Linked DNA regions of Tistrella mobilis. The protein of the gene in region 1 interacts with the protein of each later gene in a pairwise test. Links are inferred from orthologs where the notes say so. Each region holds a gene or a part of one and is shown in the gene's direction. Other genes may lie near its edges.

What was found.
Region 2: the proteins of leuS (region 1) and ligA interact in binary tests that used the Escherichia coli proteins (3 or more experiments, as listed by UniProt). The link is inferred for Tistrella mobilis from one-to-one orthologs.

What each region holds. Positions count from the first base shown.
Region 1 is NZ_CP121017.1:4,750,627-4,761,270, reverse strand. Bases 3,727-6,877 are described here. They hold leuS (leucine--tRNA ligase), read left to right. Parts: upstream 3,727-4,084; coding sequence 4,085-6,670; downstream 6,671-6,877. Other genes in these bases: lptE (LPS assembly lipoprotein LptE), read left to right, coding at 6,636-6,877; P7L68_RS27100 (DUF3576 domain-containing protein), read left to right, coding at 3,727-3,954. Also shown: P7L68_RS27110 (porin), read right to left, coding at 361-1,461; P7L68_RS27105 (porin), read right to left, coding at 1,792-2,871; more of P7L68_RS27100, read left to right, coding at 3,406-3,726; more of lptE, read left to right, coding at 6,878-7,235; holA (DNA polymerase III subunit delta), read left to right, coding at 7,251-8,285; P7L68_RS27080 (ParB/RepB/Spo0J family partition protein), read right to left, coding at 8,349-9,281; P7L68_RS27075 (ParA family protein), read right to left, coding at 9,278-10,102; 16S rRNA (guanine(527)-N(7))-methyltransferase RsmG, read right to left, coding at 10,074-10,644.
Region 2 is NZ_CP121017.1:1,213,272-1,223,656, forward strand. The notes cover bases 4,187-7,078. They hold ligA (NAD-dependent DNA ligase LigA), read left to right. Parts: upstream 4,187-4,522; coding sequence 4,523-6,634; downstream 6,635-7,078. Other genes in these bases: recN (DNA repair protein RecN), read left to right, coding at 4,187-4,427; P7L68_RS11320 (MaoC family dehydratase), read left to right, coding at 6,726-7,078. In the rest of the region: lpxC (UDP-3-O-acyl-N-acetylglucosamine deacetylase), read left to right, coding at 1-420; P7L68_RS11300 (helix-turn-helix domain-containing protein), read right to left, coding at 525-1,007; P7L68_RS11305 (outer membrane protein assembly factor BamD), read left to right, coding at 1,781-2,674; more of recN, read left to right, coding at 2,751-4,186; more of P7L68_RS11320, read left to right, coding at 7,079-7,211; P7L68_RS11325 (IS110 family transposase), read right to left, coding at 7,241-8,473; P7L68_RS11330 (PaaI family thioesterase), read left to right, coding at 8,656-9,141; P7L68_RS11335 (aromatic ring-hydroxylating dioxygenase subunit alpha), read left to right, coding at 9,450-10,385. UniProt on the Escherichia coli protein: DNA ligase that catalyzes the formation of phosphodiester linkages between 5'-phosphoryl and 3'-hydroxyl groups in double-stranded DNA using NAD as a coenzyme and as the energy source for the reaction.

The sequences.
Region 1 (10,644 bases):
TGATGCTTGATGGACGTGATCTTCGTCACCCGCTCCCGGGGTTTTCGTGATCATCGTCACATGAGACGCACCAAATAAACGCGGGCTGGTGAGGGTCGTCAAGAAACCGGGATCGCCGATGTGTCGGTTGACGCGCACTGTGTCACCAATGCCACATAGCGCAGGCGCGAACGGTATACCGTTGCAGTGCGGCATTCCGTGCCGGATTCCGCGGGATCCTGCGGACCTTCCCGGGTGTGCAGTGCAACCATTCCGCCCCCTGTCCGACCAGACTCGCAGACAAGAAAAAAGGGGATGGGCCGAAGCCCATCCCCTCTTTCACGTCTGGCCGGTGACCCGGCCGATCGGCTGCTCCGTCGATCAGAACGACAGGGCGGTACCGACCATGAACGAGTTCGCCTCGTTGCGGAGACCCGCATCGTCCGAGTCGAAATCGATGTAGTAGTAGCCGGCCATCAGATTGACGCCCGGGCCGAGGGCATAGGTGCCGCCGACCTCGATCATCTTCAGCTCGTCCTGGCGACCGGTGCCGAGGGTGACGCCGCCATCGGCGTAGGCAACACCGACCTTGTACGGGCCGAAGCCATAGGTCAGGCCGACGTTCCACTGCTCGAGATCGTCTTCGAGCTGCAGGCCCTGGTTGCTGGTCATGTAGGCGCCACCGAAGGTGAAGCCGGCATAACCGAGGTTCGCACCCAGGCTCCAGGCTTCGAGATCGTCGAAGCCGGCAGCTTCCTGCTCAAGCGAGCCGCCGCTGTAGCCGGCCGAGGCCGCCACATTGATGCCACCAAAGGTGTTGACGTAGTTCAGGCCGACCTCGACGAGCTTCTCCTGCGCGCCGACGTTGTTGTCCGACAGGTTGCCATAGGCACCCGACGAACCACCACGACCGCCCTGGAGGCTCGGGGTGTACGACAGGCCGAGCTGGAAGCCGGCGAAGCGCGGGGTGAAGTAGGTCAGCTTGTTGGCGTCGCTGGTCGCGTTCAGGAAGGTCGCGTTCGAGGCGAGCGCGTTCTGAACGGTGGCGCCGCCAACCGAGTAGGACGGACGGCTGGCATGGAAGAAGTTCGGGCTGTCGACGCCATGACCCACCACGGCCGACGGGGCCGAATAGTGCATCAGGTACGGAGCCGAGTTCTCGGCGCCGAGGACGACGCGACCGAAGCCACCCTCGAAGTAGACATAGTGCTCGTCGACCTGATCCGAGGTGGTGTAGGCCTCGAGCTGGACGTTGACACCAACCTTGATGCCGTTGTCGAGCGTGGTCTCACCCAGGAAGTGGATCTCGCCTTCCTGCTTCATGCTGTCGGTGCGGGTGTTCTCGACGTCCTCGTCGATCAGGACGAAGGCGCTCTGGTAGTAGCCACCCAGGCCCAGCTTGATCTTCTCAGCGGCCGACGCCGGCGCGGCGAGCAGGCCGGCGGCGACGATGGCCGACGTGCCAAGCAGAATCTTCTTCATCGGTCAGTTCCCCTAGAACCGGTGGAGCCAGGCTTGAGGCCGGCCCTCTGGCGAACTGCCATCAGACCAGCAAAAAAAGCCCGGCGCGGCATCGAGCGCCAGGTGATACGACCCGTAAATAGGGTGCCGTCGAAGCCGTATCCGAAGCGCTGTGCGTCGCCATGTTCCATCCCGCGCATGCGGTGGTCAAGCGAGGTGCACCCCTGCCGTCGCGCTTCCCGCCACACTGTGGCTGTGAAGCAACAACTCCGGGCAGGGCCGGATCGGCCGTCAGACGGTTATGTGAGGGGGATGGACGCCGCGGAAACTGCGGCGTCCACGACTGCCCGATCAGAATTCGAGCGAGGTACCGACCATGAAGGCGTCCGAGGTGTTCCGGTTCGCCGCCAGATCCGAGTCGAAGTCGTAGTGGAAGTAGCCGGCCATCAGGCTGACGCCCGGGCCCATCTCGTAGGTGCCGCCGATCTCGAAGGTCGACAGCTCGTCCTCGACGCCGGCACCGCTGGTCTGGCTGCCATAGCCATAGCCGGTGCCGACGGTGAAGGGACCGAAGCCGTAGGTCAGGCCGACGTTCCACTGCTCCATGTCGTCTTCGAGCTGCAGGCCCATATTGTTCTTCTGGTAGCCACCGCCGAAGGTGAAGCCGGCATAGCCCAGCTGCGCGCCCACGGTGAAGGCTTCCTGATCGTCGAAGCCTGCGGCATCGACTTCCTGCTTGCCGGTGAGGTAGCCCAGCGCGAAGGCCACATCGACGCCGCCGATGCTGTTCACGTAGTTGGCGCCGATCTCGACGATCTGCTCCTGCTGGCCCGGGGTGTTATCCGGCAGGTTGCCATAGGAGTTCGACGAGCCGCCCGTGCCGGCCGCGAGGCTGGGCGTGTACGACAGGCCCAGCTGGAAGCCCGCGAAGCGCGGGGTGAAATAGGTCAGCTTGTTGGCGTCGCCGGTGGTGTTCAGGAAGGTGTAGTTCGAGGCCAGCACATTGGTGCCGGGCTGCGAGGCATGGAAGAAGTTCGGGCTGTCGACGCCGTGACCTGCGATCGCGGTCGGGGCCGAATAGTGCATCAGATAGGCGGCCGAGTCGGCGGCGCCCAGCTGCACGCGGCCGAAGCCGCCCTCGAAATAGACGAAGTGCTCGTCGATCTGGTCGCCGGTGGTGTAGCCCTCGAGCTGCACGTTCACGCCGACGGTGACACCGTTGTCGAGCGTGGTCTCACCCAGGAAGTGGATCTCGCCTTCCTGCTTGATGCTGTCGGTGCGGGTATCTGCCACATCCTCGTCGATCAGGACGAAGGCGCTCTGATAATAGCCGCCGAGGCCGAGCTTGATCTTCTCGGCCGCCGAAGCGGGAGCGGCGAAAGCGGCGGCAGCGGCGACGATGGCAGTGCTGCCGAGCAGGATCTTCTTCATCGGGTCGGGTCCCCTGGTGAGAACGTTCAGAAATCTTCAATCCGGCCGGGTGCCGGGACGTCCGGGATACGATCTGGTCAGCCGGCCCGCTTCGGGTTCCGGCCTGGTCATGATTGGCCTGATGCTGGCCGGAAGCTCTTTGACGGTCGACGGTCTTGGCCGCCATCCGGACGCCGGGCGTGCGGGGAATTCGCCCATGCGGCAAGTTCATGTTCTTCCGCAGCGCACGCGCCGTCAACGCGGCGCAATACGACGCGTCAGTGATTTCCGTCACAATGTAGCAGGATTGCAACAGGGATGACACGGCGGCGTCACGGCCCCCTGATCCGGTCCCCGGGGCTGCCCGGTGCCACGGACGGCGGGCTATCGGCTTCGGTTGAGGCAGGAAGCGGCTTGCCATATAGTTCAGCCGACCGAAGCATCCGACGGAGTGCAAATGCCTCTCTCGGACAGATTTCGGCGACGCCCTGTCGGGACCAGAGACAACGCCGGCGGGACCACGTCGGACAATAGCCAGAGAGGTTTGGAACGGCCATGGCAGTCACGGGCAAGGATCTTTTGCGGTTCGCGACGCTCGCAGGCGCGCTCGCGCTGCTCGCGGGCTGCAGCGGCGTGGAGACCGAAGCCAGCTATCCGCGCTCGATGCCAGGCGGAACCGGCGGCACCTACGAGACCCAGCGCCAGACCATCTTCGGCGACGGCGGGCTCAATATCTTCGACAATGAGAAGAGCCGCGACGGCACCGGCGGCGCCTCGCCGATCGGCGTGAACAGCTTCCTGTGGCGGGCCTCGCTCGACACCATCAGCTTCATGCCGCTGGCCTCCGCCGACCCCTTCGGCGGTGTGCTGATCACCGACTGGTACAGCGCGCCCGAAACGCCGGGTGAGCGGATGAAGCTCACCGTCTATATCCTCGACCGCCAGCTCCGGGCCGACGGCATCCGCGTGGCTGCCTTCAAGCAGCGCCGCGACGAAACCGGCACCTGGGTCGACCAGCCCGTCGAGCCCGCGGTCGCGACCCGTATCGAGGACGCCATCCTCACCCGCGCCCGTCAGCTGCGCGTGTCAAGCACGGCGAGCTGACGGCGTCACAAGTCCGGCGACGGGGCCAGCCCTGCCGCCATCCTCTCCAACCGGGTGACCGGCAGCGGCATGCCCCCTGACAGAAGGGGGGCGGTGCCGGTTGCGGTCACCCGCACTTCGTACCGGAAAAATGGCCCGCTACAACCCCAAGGCGATCGAGCCCAAGTGGCAGCAGGTGTGGGACGAGAACGGCACCTTCACGACCGATGAAGCGTCGTCGAAGCCGAAATACTACGTGCTCGAGATGTTCCCCTACCCCTCCGGCCGCATCCATATCGGCCATGTCCGCGTCTATACGCTGGGGGACGTGACCGCGCGCTACCGCCGCGCCAAGGGGTATAACGTCCTGCACCCGATGGGCTGGGACGCCTTCGGCATGCCGGCCGAGAATGCCGCCATCGAGCGCGGCATCCACCCGGGCAAATGGACCTACGACAACATCGCGGCCATGCGCGGCCAGCTGAAGTCGATGGGCCTGTCCTATGACTGGAACCGGGAGATCTTCACCTGCGCACCGGACTATTACGTCCACGAGCAGCGCATGTTCCTGAAGTTCCTGGAAGCCGGCCTCGCCTATCGCAAGGAAAGCTGGGTCAACTGGGATCCGGTCGACCAGACGGTGCTGGCCAATGAACAGGTGATCGAGGGCCGTGGCTGGCGTTCGGGCGCCCTGGTGGAACGGCGCAAGCTGTCGCAGTGGTTCCTGAAGATCACCGCCTTCGGCGACGATCTGCTCGACAGCCTGTCGACGCTGGACCGCTGGCCCGACCGGGTGAAGACCATGCAGGAGCGCTGGATCGGCCGTTCCGAAGGTGCCCGGCTGCGCTTCCGTCTTGAGGGTGCACCCGAGGGGCTGGACGGGCTGGAGGTCTTCACCACCCGCCCCGACACGCTGTTCGGCGCCGCCTTCTGCGGCATCGCCCCCAACCACCCGCTGGCCGAGGCGCTGGCGGCATCCGACCCCGCGCTTGCCGCCTTCATCGAAGAGTGCAACCGCACCGGCACCAGCGAAGAGGTGCTGGAGAAGGCCGAGAAGAAGGGCTACCGGCTGCCGGTCGATGCCGAACATCCCTTCGTGCCGGGGCTGAAACTGCCGGTCTATGTGGCGAATTTCGTGCTGATGGAATACGGCTCTGGCGCGATCTTCGGCTGCCCGGCCCATGACCAGCGCGACCTGGATTTCGCCCGCAAATACGACCTGCCGGTGAAGCCGGTGGTCCGGCCCGCAGGCATGGACGACGCTTCCTCGCTGGAGATCGGCACCGAGGCGGTGACCGGCGACGGCGTGATCGTGAATTCCGGCTTCCTGGACGGGCTGTCGGTCGCAGACGCCAAGCGCCGCGCGATCGAGGAACTTGAGAAGATCGGCATCGGCAAGGGTGAGACCACCTTCCGCCTGCGCGACTGGGGCGTGTCGCGCCAGCGCTATTGGGGCTGCCCGATCCCGGTGATCCACTGCCCGGATTGCGGCGTGGTGCCGGTGCCGGAAGACCAGCTGCCGGTCACCCTGCCCGAGGATGTGGTGTTCGACGGCCAGGGCAACCCGCTGGACCGCCATCCCAGCTGGGCGCATGTCGACTGCCCGAATTGCGGCAAGCCGGCCCGGCGTGAGACCGACACTTTCGATACCTTCTTCGAGAGCAGCTGGTATTTCGCCCGCTATACCGGCCTGACCACCGACCGGCCCTTCCCGCGCGACGCGGCCGACAAGTGGATGCCGGTCGACCAGTATATCGGCGGCATCGAACATGCCGTGCTGCACCTGCTCTATTCCCGCTTTTTCACCCGCGCCATGCGCGAGGTGGGGCTGCTGGACGTGAAGGAGCCCTTCGCCGGGCTGCTGACCCAGGGCATGGTGGTGCACGAGACCTACAAGGACGATCAGGGCCGCTGGGTCTTCCCCGAAGAGGTGACCAAAGACGCCGACGGCCAGCTGGTCCATGTGGAAACCGGCCGGCCGGTGACCCGCGGCCGCATCGAGAAGATGAGCAAGTCCAAGCGCAACGTCGTGGACCCGATGGCGATCATCGAGGCCTATGGCGCCGATACCGCACGGCTGTTCATGCTGTCCGACAGCCCGCCGGAACGCGATCTGGAATGGACCGATGCGGGTGCGGAAGGCGCGCACCGCTATCTGGCCCGGCTGTATCGTCTGGTGGATGAATGGGCGGCCGCCCTGCCCGCCCCCGGCACCGATATCGGCGCCGATCTGGCGGCGGCCGAGGGTACGGCGCTGGAGATCCGCCGCAAGCTGCACCGGACGATCCGCGACCTGTCGGAGGATCTGGAGCGCTTCCACTTCAACAAGGGTGTGGCGCGGCTGCGCGAACTGTCGAACGCGCTGTTCGACTTCACCCCGGCCTCGCCCGCCGATACCGCCGTCGCCCGCGAGGCGGTGGATGCCGTCATCCGGCTGATCGGGCCGATGACCCCGCATCTGGGTGAGGAACTCTGGCGGATGGCCGGCCATGACGGCCTGCTGGCCGAACAGCCCTGGCCCGATTTCGACCCGGCCCTGGTGACGGTCGACACCGTCACCCTGCCCGTGCAGGTCAACGGCAAGGTGCGCAGCAAGCTGGATGTCGCGCCGGATCTGGATCAGGATGCGGCTGTGGAACGTGCCCTCGCCGACCACAAGGTCAAGACCGCTCTCGACGGCCGCACCCCGCGGAAGGTGATCTATGTCCCGAACCGCATCCTCAACCTCATCGGTTGACCGCAACGCTCCGACCCGACCCGCCAGCCGCCGCCCAAGGCGGCTGGTGCTGGCGGCCGCGATGGCCACGGCGGCGCTGACGCTGTCGGCCTGCGGCTTCCGGCCGCTCTACAGCGAGACGGCGGCCAGCCGCCCCGCGGTCACCGAACAGCTGGCCGCTGTCGCGGTCGGACCGGTGCCCGACCGGGCTGGCCAGATCTACCGGAACAGTCTGGAGCGTCTGCTTGCCGGGGAGGGCCGCGGCAATCCCGGGCGCTACCGGCTGGACAGCGCGATCCGGATCACGGAAACCGGCCTCGCAATCAACGAAGACGCGACGGCCAGCCGCTATAATGTGCGGGTCGCCGTGACCTACCGCCTGATCGCGCCGAATGCCGGCGACAACAAGACCGACAGGCTGCTGGCCGACGGGACGGTCACCCAGATCAACGGCTATGACCAGATCTCCGCCCCCTATGCAACGCTGGTGTCCCGGCAGGATGCGATCGAGCGTGCCCTGCAGGAAGCGGCACGGGAGGTTCATACCCGGCTCGCGATCTATTTCGACCAGCATGGCGAGGTCTGAGGCGGCGGCAGACGGATGGTGAAGGTCGCCCCCCGGGATGCGGATACCAAAAGCGGCCGGCCCGATGCCGCCTGGCGGGCCGTTCTGGTCTACGGTCCCGATCGGGGGCTGGTGAAGGAACGGGCGGACCGTTTGGTGCGCGCGGTCGTACCGGACCCTACCGACCCCTTCCGGATTGCCACCCTCGACGGCAAGACCCTGTCGGAGGACCCTGCCCGGCTTGCCGATGAAGCGGCCGCCATTGCTTTTGGTGGCGGACGGCGGGTGGTCAGGCTCAGGGATATCGGCGATGGCCAGACGGCGGCATTGGCCGCTTTCCTTGGCGACCCGGTCGGCGACGCGCTGATCGTGGTCGATGGCGGCGAGCTGGGCCCCGGATCGAAGCTTCGCAAACTCTTCGAAACCGCCGCCAACGCGGCCGCCATCGCCTGCTATGCCGATGAAGGCCGGGATCTGGCCGAAGTGATCCGCAATCACCTGTCGGAGTCAGGGCTCCAGGCCGATGCCGATGCGCTGATGGCGCTGGCCGGTTCTCTGGGGGCCGACCGGGCGATGACCCGGATGGAGCTGGACAAGCTGGCCCTCTACGCCCATGGCCGCGGCCGGGTCACGCTCGATGACGTCGAAGCCGTGATCGGCGATGCGCGGACCGTGGCACTGGATGATGTGGCGCTGGCCGCAGCCGGCGGCGATGCCGCGGCTCTGGACCGGGCTCTGGACCGGGCCTTCGCCGAGGGCACATCGGCCATCGCCCTGCTGCGCGCGGTCTCCCGCCATTTCGGCAGGCTGCTTCAGGCACGGGCCGAGATCGACGAGGGAGCGGATCCCGAGACGGCGATGAAATCGCTGAAACCGCCGGTCTTCTTCAAGCAGACCAGCGGCTTCAAGGCGGCATTGGCGGTATGGCCGACTGCGGCTCTGGCCCGGGCGCTGGGCCGGCTGGCCGATGCCGAGGCCCGGGCCAAACAGGGGCTGCCTCAGGAAACCCTGGTCGGCCAGGCATTGCTCGGTCTTGCTGCCGAAGCCGGGCAGCGGAAACGTCGCCGTTGAGGCCTGAAAACCAGCCTCCACGACCGATAATATTTTGGGTGTAAACTGGCCCTGATCGATGCCTCAGCCCCGCCCGCCCAGCCGGGCAAGCAGGTCATCGAGGTCTTCGAGAGACCCATAGGCGATGGTCATCGAGCCGGCGGTCGGCGAGATCGGGTTGATCGAGACCTTGAGCCCCAGGCTCTCGCTCAGATCCTCTTCCAGGCGCAGTGTATCGCTGTCCTTGGTAGAACCACCAGCGGCCTCGGCCCGGCGCGGCCGGCCACCGACAGGCTTGCGCTGGCTGCCATCGCGGGTCGCCCGCTTTTCCGCTTCGCCCCGTGCGAGAGTTTCTGCCTCACGCACCGTCAGCCCCCGATCGGCAATGCGTTTCGCCAGGGCCGAAGGGTCTTCAGCCGTGGCGATCGCCCGGGCATGCCCCATGGACAGCCGGCCGTCGTCGAGCATCTCCTTGACCGCATCGGGCAGGTTCAGCAGGCGGAGCATGTTGGCGACATGGGCGCGGCTCTTGCCGATCACCCGGCCGAGTTCCTCCTGGGTGTAGGAGAACTCCCCCATCAGCCGGCGATAGCCGTCAGCCTCTTCCAGCGGCGTCAGATCCTGGCGCTGGATGTTCTCGACCAGGGCGATTTCCAGCGCATCATGATCCGCCATATGGCGGACGATGACCGGAACCTCGTGCAGCCGGGCAAGCTGCGCCGCCCGCCACCGACGTTCGCCGGCGACGATTTCGAACCCGCCGTCATCGAGCGGCCGGACCAGGATCGGCTGGACCACACCACGTTCACGCAGGCTGGCGGCCAGCTGCGACAGGGCCTCTTCGTCGAAATGCCGGCGGGGCTGATAGCGGCCGGGGCGCAGCCGCTCTACCGGCATCATCCGGACATCGGCGGTTGCGGCCGCGGGGGCCGCATCCTCGATCGCCGTATCACCAAGCAGCGCGGACAGGCCGCGCGCCAGGCCGCGCTTGCGGCCGCCGGTCTCTTCCGCACTCACGCGGCCACCCCCCGTTCGCGCTTCAGCACCTCACCCGCCAGATGGATATAGGCCTTGGCCCCGGCGCAGCGGTGATCATAGAGCAGCACCGGCTTGCCGTGGCTGGGCGCTTCCGAGACGCGGACATTGCGCGGGATGACGGTCTTGTAGACCTTGTCGCCGAAGAAGTTGCGCACATCGGCCGCCACCTGATTGGACAGGTTGTTGCGGTTGTCGAACATGGTCAGCACCACACCCTGGATGTCGAGCCGCGGATTGAGCGAACGACGCACCCGGTCGACGGTCCGAACCAGCTGGCTAACGCCTTCGAGCGCGAAGAACTCACACTGCAGCGGCACCAGCACCGCATCGGCGGCGACCAGGGAATTCAGGGTCAGGATGCCGAGCGAAGGCGGGCAGTCGATGAAGATGTAGTCGTACTGCGGTAGTCCCTCGGCACCCAGCGCCATGCGCAGCCGGCGTTCGCGGGCCGGGCGCTCGATCAGCTCGATTTCGGCACCGGTCAGGTCGACCACAGCCGGCACCACCGCCAGCCCGGGCACATCGGTTTCGACGATCGCCTCGGCAAGGCTCGCCTCGCCCATCAATACGTCATAGCTCGACGGATCCCGCTGGCTGGCACCGATGCCCAGCCCGGTCGACGCATTGCCCTGCGGATCGAGATCGATCACCAGAACCCGCTTGCGCGCCGCAGCCAGCGCGGTCGCGAGATTGATTGCGGTCGTGGTCTTACCGACGCCGCCCTTCTGGTTTGCGATGGCCAGCACGCGACCGGTGCCCTGAGGCGCCGCATCAGCGGGATTGGTCACGGTCTTGGACACGAGACAGCCCCTTCGCTTCAAGGATGACGCCACCCTCGTCGGTCATACTTCTATGGCATACCACCTGCATTGTCCAGCGGGTGCGGGCGGCTGCAATCTCGGCATCGGCCTGGGCGCCTTTCAGAAACCAGAATACGGCATCAGGGCGGGCAAGCGGAATGGCCATCTCAAGAAGCTTGTCCAAAGGGGCAAGCGCGCGGGCGGACACAAGGTCGGCATCCAGGGGCTTCAGGCGCTCGATCCGCTCGGCATGGACGGTGACGGCGATGCCCATCGCCCGGGCGGTCTCCCGCAGGAAGATCGCCTTGCGGGTGTCGCTTTCGACCAGATGGACGTCCAGATCAGCCAGCGCCGCCAACACCAGCCCGGGGAAGCCGGCACCGGAGCCCAGATCGACCAGACGCCGGCCGGCGACCGGACCGATCAGCGGCAGAAGCTGGGCCGAATCGAGCATATGCCGGCGCCAGAGTTCAGGCAGGGTCGCGGGGCCCACCAGATTGATCGCCCCCTGCCAGCGGATGAGCCTTTCGGCGTAAATCTCC
Region 2 (10,385 bases), 3.5 Mb from region 1 along the record:
ATCGATTTCGCCAACCCGGTGATCGGACGCGAGCGGATCGTGATCGACCTGACCGCCCGGGGCTTCTCGTCGGAGCTGGCGGCGGCCCGCACCTTCGGCTTCGCCCACGAGGTGGAGCAGATGCGCGCAGCCGGCCTCGGCCGCGGCGGCTCGCTCGACAATGCAGTGGTGGTCGACGGCGACCGGGTGTTGAACCCCGAGGGCCTGCGCTATGCCGACGAATTCGTGCGTCACAAGGCGCTGGATGCCGTCGGTGACCTCTACCTTGCCGGTGCGCCCCTGCTGGCGCGTTTCGAGGGGCTGGCGCCCGGCCATGGCGTGAACAACGCCCTGCTGCACGCTCTCTTCGCCGACCCGACCGCCTGGCGCTATACCAGCTGCCGCGAAGTCGATACCGCCCGGGCGGTCGAGGCCGCCTGAGACCGCCTCTCCGACACCAGCCGTAACAAGCCAAAGGCCCGCATCGTGTTTCGCGATGCGGGCCTTCAGCGTTGGATCAGGTGTATGCGGCCAACGGCCGGCGCTCAATGCTGCCGGTCGTCGTCCAGAAGATCGGTCATGTCCAGGTCGTCGGTGTGTTCGCCCCGCTGTCCGTTTCCCTCGGCCAAAGCCTTGATCAGGCGGATGATCGCCGTCCTCAGGGTCTGATCGGTAATGTCGGTGAAGTACCGGACGAGTTCAATGGTCGAGCGGTTCTTGCCGCCATGTTCCTTGGGCGCGTCCGGATCGATGCTGTCTGCCATCTCTTCCAGACCGTCGAAGAAGAAGGCGACCGGTACACCGAGTTTGGTCGAGATTTCGTACAGGCGGCCCGCACTCACACGATTGAGCCCGGTTTCGTATTTCTGTACCTGCTGGTACGAAATATCGAGAGCCGCCGCCAGGTGTTCCTGGGTCATGCCAAGCAGCGTCCGCCTCAGACGGATCCGCTCCCCGACGAAATTATCGACACGTCTAGCCAGTTCCCCCATAGCGCAGGCGTCTCTATGCATGTTTTTGTTGCTCATATTTGCGGTCTCATGAACAACTTTGTCAAACAGAACTTCGAGTAATCATTCATTGCAGGCCAAGAGACATAGCGGGCACCAAAACAATCGTTTATGGCTTTTTCGCTAGAAACTGATCTAATCCGATAACACCGTCGGTTGCTTGCGAAGTGCGAAGGGCTGGGTAGCCTCACCTGTTTTATGACAATTTGCAAAAAGCAGTAATGTAATGATCGCGGGATGATTGAGTTTCAGGAGATATATCCGAACATCAATGTGTCTTCATCGAGTATTCTCGGAAATATTTAGCGTGGTGAAGAAATGGTAAAAGCTTCGATCGGGTTCATTTCTGACAATGTGAACATGGCGTTTCTTAGTGTTGCTACTCTCTGACTGCAAACGCCGGGTTGCAGTCGCATCCTCTGCGAACGATACCCGGTCCGGGACTTGAAACCACGGGCACGTGGTGCGGAGCCTGCGGGGGTGGGCTCGGGTGTACATGACCGGAAGGCATTGACGTCGCGCATGTTGCACCATCGCCTTGCGCAGACCATTCGCATCAACGTTCCCGTCCCCGGATCGTTGCGGCGGCATTTTTGCCGGGGAGGCGACGTGTTTTGAGGCAGCCATGATGCCGATACGTCACATGTCATCCGCTTCACGGCCCGTTTCTGCGGATATGCAGTGCGGGTGCCACGGCTCTGTTCGTGCGGATCAGGAGTGGTATAGTAGCGGCCGCTTGGCCAGGGCCGGCAGAGACGTGACATGACACCGAGCAGCATGACGGGGAACGGATGGCGAAGGCAGTCGCAACGGAACGGGCGATCGCGATGCGGACGGCGACAGCCGTGACCCGCGCCTACAGGATCCGGGCCCATAGAATCCTGCGGGCCGGCCTTCTGGCGGCGTGTGTGGCGGGGCTTGCCGCGTGCTCAAGCGATGACGACGACCGCCCTGCTTATGTCGAGCGGCCGGTGGAGCAGATCTACAGCCAGGCGGCGAACGAACTGGACCAGGGCGAGTATCGCAAGGCGGCGCAGAGCTTCGACGAGGTCGAACGTCAGCATCCCTATTCGACCTGGGCCACCGAGGCGCAGCTGATGGCCGCCTATTCCTACTACCAGGCCAATCAGTATGAAGATGCGATCGCAACCGCGCAGCGCTTCATCGACCTGCATCCCGGCAACCCCAATGTGGCCTACGCCTATTATCTGGTCGGGCTCTGCCATTATGAGCGGATCTCGGATGTCGGCCGCGACCAGGAGATGACCCGCAAGTCGCTGGAGGCTTTCCAGGAGGTGGTGCGTCGCTTCCCCGACAGCGCCTATGCCCGTGACGCCCGGCTGAAGATAGACCTTGCCCGCGACCATCTGGCCGGCAAGGAAATGGAAATCGGCCGCTACTATCTGACCCGTGGCATGTACATCGCGGCGATCAACCGCTTCCGCACCGTGATCGAACGCTACCAGACCACCACCCACGTGCCCGAGGCGCTGCACCGGCTGGTCGAGGCCTATCTGTCGCTGGGCATCGAGCGCGAGGCCCAGACGGCCGCTGCCGTGCTGGGCTACAACTATCCCGGCAGCGACTGGTACCAGGACAGCTATGCTCAGCTTACCGGCCGCAATCTGCAGCCGTTGGAAGACAAGGGGTCGTGGATCAGCCGGGCCTTCAAATCGGTTTTCTGATCCGGCACCCGCCCGCCGCCCCGTTCCGCCATCCACCTGACCCACTGTTTCCTTCGCAATCGTCACGGAAGACCGGATGCTCGCCAGTCTCTCGATCCGCGACGTGGTTCTGATCGACCGGCTCGATCTCGACCTCGGCCCCGGCCTCGCCGTCCTGACCGGCGAGACCGGTGCCGGCAAGTCGATCCTGCTCGATGCGCTGGGGTTGGCGCTGGGAGCCCGGGGTGACAGCGGGCTGGTGCGCGCCGGCGCCGCCCAGGCCTCGGTCACGGCCGTGTTCGAGGTGGCGGAGGATCATCCGGCGCTGGCCATGCTGGCCGGGCAGGATATCCCGGCCGCGCTGCCGCTGATCCTGCGGCGCACCGTCACTCCCGATGGCCGCAGCCGTGCCTGGGTGAACGACCGGGCCGTCGGCGTGGGCCTGTTGCGCCAGCTGGGCGAGGTGCTGGTCGAGATCCACGGTCAGCACGATCAGCACGGCCTGCTGGATCCGCGCACCCATCGCGAGGTGCTGGACCAGTTCGGCGGCCACGAGGCGCTGAAGGCAGAGGTGGCGCGTCGCTTCCGCGAGATGCAGGCTGCGGACACCGCCCGCGATCGCGCCGAGGCCGAGGCCGAGGCGGTGCGGCGCGAAGAGGACCATCTTCGCACCAGCCTCGCCGATCTCGACAAGCTGAAGCCGCAGCCGGGAGAGGAAGAGGATCTGGTCCATCGCCGCCAGCGGCTGCAGAATGCCGACCGGATCGTGGCGGCGCTGAATGCGGCACTGGATGCGCTGAACGGTGAGCCGACGCTTGAGGTGCGGCTGCTGGATGCCGATCGCGCCCTGCAACGCCTGCCCGATGCCGAAACCGACGAGCGGGTCCGCCAGCTGCGGGCCGGGCTGGAGCGCGCCTCGATCGAGATCGGCGAAGGCGTCGCGGGGGTCGAGCGGCTGCTCGCCGATCTGGACCTGGGCGAAGACAGCCTGGAAGTGGTCGAGGACCGGCTCTATGCCCTGCGTGCCGCCGCCCGCCGCCATCAGGTCACGACCGAAGACCTGCCCGAGCTTGCCCGGAAGCTGCGTGCCCGGCTGGAATTGATCGACGGCGGCGGTACGGTCGCGGCCAAACTGACCGCCGCGGCCGCCGAGGCGCGCCGGGTATACCGCAAGGCTGCCGAGGCCCTGAGCCAGGCCCGCAAGGCGGCAGCAGACGAGTTGATCAAGGCGATCGCGGCCGAACTCGGGCCGCTGCGCATGGGCCGGGTCGAGATCGCGGTCGCCTTCGAGCCGCTGCCCGAAGACGCCTGGGGGCCCGAAGGCATCGAACGCTGCCAGTTCATGGTCCGCACCAATCCGGGCGCGCCGGCAGGCCCGCTCGCCAGGGTGGCATCGGGCGGTGAGCTGTCGCGGCTGATGCTGGCGCTGAAGGTGGTGCTGGCCCGCACGGCCAGCGCCGGCACCCTGGTCTTCGACGAGGTCGACAGCGGCATCGGCGGTGCGGTGGCCGATGCGGTGGGCGAACGGTTGCAGCGCCTGGGCGGCCATGCCCAGGTCCTGGTCGTCACCCACAACCCACAGGTTGCGGCACGTGGTGATTTGCATCTGAGGGTGGCGAAGCGGATCGAGGGCGAGACCACCCTTACCGAAGTGCGCGCCCTGACGGCTGCCGAGCGGCGTGAAGAGGTGGCCCGCATGCTGTCGGGGGCCGAACTCACCGCCGAGGCACGGGCCGCGGCCGACCGGCTGATGAGCCTGGCCGTGCGCAGCTGAGCGGGACGCTGTGCCGGGCTTGCCCCCGGCCCGCCATCGTCGTACATCTCGCGCCCCGATCCTTCGATACCGCGTCTTGAGGGAGCCTTCCGGCCATGACCGACCGCGACGAGACCGTGATGCAGCCCACGCTCGAAGAGGCGCGTCAGAGCCACAAGGCCCTGGTCCAGCGCATCCGCTATCACGATCAGCGCTATTACAAAGAGGCGGCACCCGAGATCAGCGATGCCGATTACGACCGGCTGCGCGCCGATCTGATCCGGCTGGAGACGCTTTACCCGGAACTCCAGACGGCGGACAGCCCGACCCGGATGGTGGGCGCGGCCCCGGCCGAGGGCTTCGCCAAGGTCCGTCATGCCCGGCCGATGCTCTCCCTCGGCAATGCCTTCGAAGACGAGGATGTGGTGGAGTTCCTGGCCCGGGCCCGCAAGGGTCTGAACCTGAAGGAAGACGACGAGCTTGCGGTGGTGGCGGAGCCTAAGATCGACGGGCTCTCGGCCAGTCTGCGCTACGAGAACCGCCGGCTGGTGGTGGCGGCGACCCGCGGTGACGGCACCGAGGGCGAGGACGTCACCCGCAACATGCTGACGATCGACGACGTGCCCGAGACCCTGCCCGAGGATGCCCCCGATCTGGTGGAGGTGCGCGGCGAGGTCTATATGGGCAAGGCCGATTTCGCCGCCCTGAACGAGCGTCGTGCCGAAGCGGGCGAGGCGCTGTTCGCCAATCCGCGCAATGCCGCCGCCGGCTCGCTGCGCCAGCTCGACCCCGAGATCACGCGCAAGCGGCCACTGAAATTCTTTGCCTATGCCTGGGGCGAGGTCTCGGAGCCGCTGGCGGCAACCCAGTCGGGCGCGCTCGACCGGCTTGAGCATTTCGGCTTCACCGTGAATCCGCTGCGCCGGCTGTGCCGAAGTGCCGACGAGCTGCTGGAACGCTATCGTGAGATCGGCGATGGCCGCCATGCGCTCGATTACGACATCGACGGCGTGGTCTACAAGATCGACCGGCTGGACTGGCAGGCGCTGCTGGGCCAGGTGGCGCGGGCGCCGCGCTGGGCAATCGCGCATAAATTCCCGGCCGAACAGGCGAAGACCCGGCTGCTCGGCATCGAAATCCAGGTCGGCCGCACGGGTGCACTCACCCCGGTCGCGCATCTGGAGCCGGTGACGGTCGGCGGCGTGGTCGTCTCGCGCGCAACCCTGCACAACGAGGACGAGATCGCGCGCAAGGACATCCGGATCGGCGATCTGGTGGTGGTGCAGCGTGCCGGCGACGTCATCCCGCAGGTGGTGGAGGTGGTGGTCGCCGAACGCCCGAACGATACCGTCCCCTTCGAGGCGCCGACCGTCTGCCCCGCCTGCGGGTCGCATGCGGTGCGCGAGCCGGGAGAGGCGGTGCGGCGCTGCACCGGCGGGCTGATCTGCCCGGCCCAGGCGGTGGAGCGGCTGAAGCATTTCGTGTCCCGCGATGCCGCCGATATCGAGGGGCTGGGCCGCAAGGAGGTCGAAGCCTTCTTCGAAGACGGGCTGATCCGCAGCCCGGTCGACATCTACACTCTGCCCCAGCGTCAGGAAACCGGCGAGATCGACCTGACGAAGCGGGCCGGCTGGGGCCGCAAATCGGCCGACAACCTGCTGGCGGCGATCGAGGCGCGGCGCCGTCTGCCGCTCGACCGCTTCATCTTCGCCCTGGGCATCCGCCATGTCGGCCAGAACACGGCGAAGTTGCTGGCGCGCAATTATCGAAGCTTTGAGGCCTGGCGCGCCGGGCTCGAAGCCGCCGCCGATCCGGAAAGTGCGGCGCGGGCCGATCTTGACGCCATCGCCGGCATCGGCCCGGTGGTTGCCGAGGCGCTGACCGATTTCATGGCCGAGGCGCATAACCGCGAGGTGCTGGAGGCGCTGACCGCCGAGGTGGAGGTGATCGAGGCGGATATCCCGACGCAGGTGTCGGGCAGCCTGTCGGGCAAGACCCTGGTCTTCACCGGCAAGCTGGAGAAGCTGACCCGCGATTCCGCCAAGCGCCGCGCCGAACAGCATGGCGCCACGGTGGCAAGCTCGGTGTCTTCCGCGACCAGCATCCTGGTTGCCGGGGCGGCTGCCGGCTCCAAGCTTGCCAAGGCGCGCGAGAAGGGCATCGAGGTCTGGACCGAGGACGAGTTCCTTGAGGCAACCGGTGGGGCAGCGGGGAACGGCGAAGGCTGACGAGGCTGGCAGAAACGGGCATACTCCTGCGGATCAAACGTTCGTTTCAAGGGTCCGCAGGAAGAGACCCGCAGCAAGGTAGCCCGATCCCATGTCCGCAGACACCGCCGCCAGCCCACCCGTGACCGACCTCCATTTCGAGGATTTCGCCGCCGGGCAGGTCTTCCGTACGCCCGCGCGCAGCGTCACCGAAGACGAGATCATCGCCTTCGCCAGCCAGTTCGACAACCAGCCCTTCCATGTCGATCGCGAGGCGGCTGCCGCCAGCATCTATGGCGGGATCATCGCCAGCGGCTTCCATACCCTCGCGCTTGGCTTCAGGCTGGTGCTGGAGGCGCAGATCGTCTCGACCGCGTCGATGGGCTCGCCCGGCCTCGACGAGGTCCGCTGGCTGAAGCCCATGCGCCCCGGCGATACCATCCGTCTGGAGCTGGAGGTCACCGAGGTCGTGCCCAGCCGGTCCAAGCCGGATCGCGGCATCGTCAAACTGCTCTACAAGACCTTCAACCAGAATGACGAGGTGATCTGCACCATGCGCAGCATGTGGATGCTCCGCCGGCGGGTGGTGGTGGCATGAGATACCGTCACGCTGAGCAAGCGCTTTTTTCAGTCGGCGAGCTTTGGCACGAAGGGTTTTCGAGCCTTGGCGACGGCGTAGACGGCGACGAGGAGTTTTCGCATGGCGGCGACGAGGGCGAGCTTTGGTGGCTTTCCCTGTGCGCGCAGTCGGTCGTAGAAGGCTTTGAGCCACGGGTTTCGGCGGACAGCGGTGAGGGTTGGCATCCACAAGGCGGTGCGCAGGCGCGCGTTGCCGATCGGGGTGATGCCGGCGCGGGTGGGGCGGCGCTTTCCGGAGTGGCGCAGGGCTGGGATGACGCCGACGTAGGCTGCCAGGGCTGCGGGGCTGTCGAAGCGGGCCGGATCGCCGAGTTCGGCGATGAGGCGTGCTGCGGTGCTGGGACCGATTCCGTCGATGGAGGTCAGCAGCGAGCCGACCTCGTGCTCGTCGAGCAGACGGGTGATGTCGTCGTCACGGTCGGCCAAGCGGCGGCGCCACAGATCGAGATCCTGACAGATGTCGCGGACCTGGACGCGGTAGGCGGGGCCGTGGTGCTGGCCGACCGAGCGCTTGGCCGCGGCGATGATCTGGTCGGCCAGTTCGCTTCCGACGGCGTGGCGGCCATCGTAGCGCAGCTTGGCGAGCCGGCGTGGCGTGGCTTTGGCGACGGCCTCGGCGGTGGGGTATTCCGCCAGGATGGCGGTGGCCAGCATGCTGTCGAGCGTGCGGACATAGCGTCGGAATTCCGGGAAGCCGAGATCGACCAGCCGGCGGAGCTGGCGGACGCGGTCGTCGAAATCCTGGCGCAGCCGGTCGCGGTGGCGAACCAGTTCGCGCAGCTCCTCGCTGGCCCGGCTGCCCAGCCGGGTCGGGGAGGGGCGCTTTTCCCGCCCGAAGCGGGCCAGGCCGAGGGCGTCGATGGCGTCGGTCTTGGTGCGCTCCAGGCTCTCGCCCTGGAAGCGGTGGGTGCGCAGCGGGTTGATCAGGGCGACCTCGTAGCCCTTGGCCGCCAGCACGGCGAACAGGTTCTTCCAGTAATGCCCGGTCGCCTCCATGACCACCAGCGCCTCACCCGGCGGGGCCAGCGCGGCCAGCAACGCGCCGTGCCCGGCCGCGTCTTCGGTGAACGGCTTGGGTTTGGCCAGGACCGTGCCGTCCGCATCAAGGATGGCGAAGACATGGGTTTCCGACGCGATGTCGATGCCGACGAATTGCATGGCGCCTCCCGTGCGGATGAGCCGGAAGCCTCGGAGCCGGTGCTCGTGCCCCTGCTTGTCCATGCGCGGATGACCGCCCCGATCGGGGCGGTCATCCGCCCCCTCGCCACGACACCGCCGGATACCGTTCGGGCAAAAAGCACCGGGCGAGGGCGCCAATCTCATGCACGAAGATCATCCTTCGAGCGCAACGCGGCGACCCTCTCCCGGCTATCAGGCCAAACATCCTACCAGGAGACGGCCCGATGAGTGGAATTCATACAAGCGCGACCGGAGACGCCGAGGCCCACGACATTGCCGGCCTCGACGGGCTGGCGCAGCTGCAGGCCTATATCGATGGCGGCCGGTCGCTGTCGCCGATCGCCGAGACGCTGGGCTTCCGCCTGGCGCGGATCGAACGCGGCGAGGCGGAGATCGTCGCCGAGCCCGGGCCGCATGTGCTGAACGGCATGGGCGTCGCCCATGGCGGCTATATGGCGACCCTGCTGGATGCGGCGGTCGCCTGTGCCATCCACAGCCTTATGCCGGCAGGGGTCGGCTCCACCACCGTGGAGTTGAAGGTCAATATGGTGCGGGCCCTGCCGGTGACGGTCAGCCCGGTGCGTGCCATCGGCCGCGCCATCCATGCCGGCCGCATGCTGGGCACCGCCGAAGGCCGGCTGATCGGCCCCGACGGCACGCTCTACGCCCATGCAACGACGACCTGCGCGGTGTTGCACCCGCGCAAATGACCGGGCCCGCGCCCGTGCATACCCGAATCCGGGGGACGGACCCGCCTGCCATCGTGCAGGGCCGGGCCGTCCTCCGAAATCTTTCCGGCCCCTGCACACGTCCATCATCCGGATCACATCGGAGTCGAAGATTACGAATCAATGGTAGATTATGATTCATCTATTTCGTGCATTGCGATAGATCACAACCACAGGTATATTTTGAACCGAGTTTGAGTCCCCAGGGCAGCCAGCCGTCCACACCGGATGCGTGCCCGTCCGCAGACACGACCCGATGCTCTAAAAATCAATAATTCGATGAGGACGCCATGGATCACGCCACCCAGGTGCATCTGATCGACCGTGTGTTCGACATGATCGATCGCCGCACCACGGAAATGGACCCGGCCGAGTATCACAACCCGGTCAGCCGCTATATCGATCCCGAGCGCTACAAGCGCGAGGTCGAGATCATTTTCCGCCGCAACCCGATCATCGTCGCCCATGGCAGCGAGCTGCCCAAGCCCGGCGACTACAAGACCATGGACGTCACCGGGGTGCCGATCCTGCTGGTCCGCACCCAGGACGGTTCGGTCAATGCCTTTCTGAACGCCTGCCGCCACCGCGGGACCAAGCTGGTCTGGGAGGAATGCGGCAGCCACAAGCGCAGCTTCGTCTGCCCCTATCATGCCTGGACCTACGGCACCGACGGCAAACTGGTCGGCGTGCCCGCGGCGGAAGGCTTTCCGAACATGAAGCGCGAGGAGATGGGCCTGCGCCGGCTGCATTGCGCCGAGCGTTACGGCTTCGTCTTCGTTCAGGTGGACCCGACCGCGCCCAAGGTGGATGTCGATGCCTGGCTCGGGCCCATGGCGCACGAGCTGGAGCATATCGGCACCGCCGATTACGTCGTCTGGCGGCCCGCCCAGCTGGAGAAGAAGACCAACTGGAAGCTGGCGCTGGATACGTTCCTTGAGAACTATCACACCCGCCGCACCCACACGAAGACCATCTGGCCGGTCTTCCTGGACAACACCGCCGCCTTCGACCGGCTGTCGCCACATGCCCGGGTGGTGCTGCCCAAGCGCTCGATCCCCGAGATCCGCGACCAGGATCGCGAGACCTGGAACCTGCGCGACCATTCCACCGTGCTCTACACCATCTTCCCGAACCTGATGCTGGCGGTATTGCCCGATCATTGCGCCATCTTCCAGGTCTGGCCCGATGGCATCGACAACTGCAAGCTGCCGGCCTACACGCTGGTG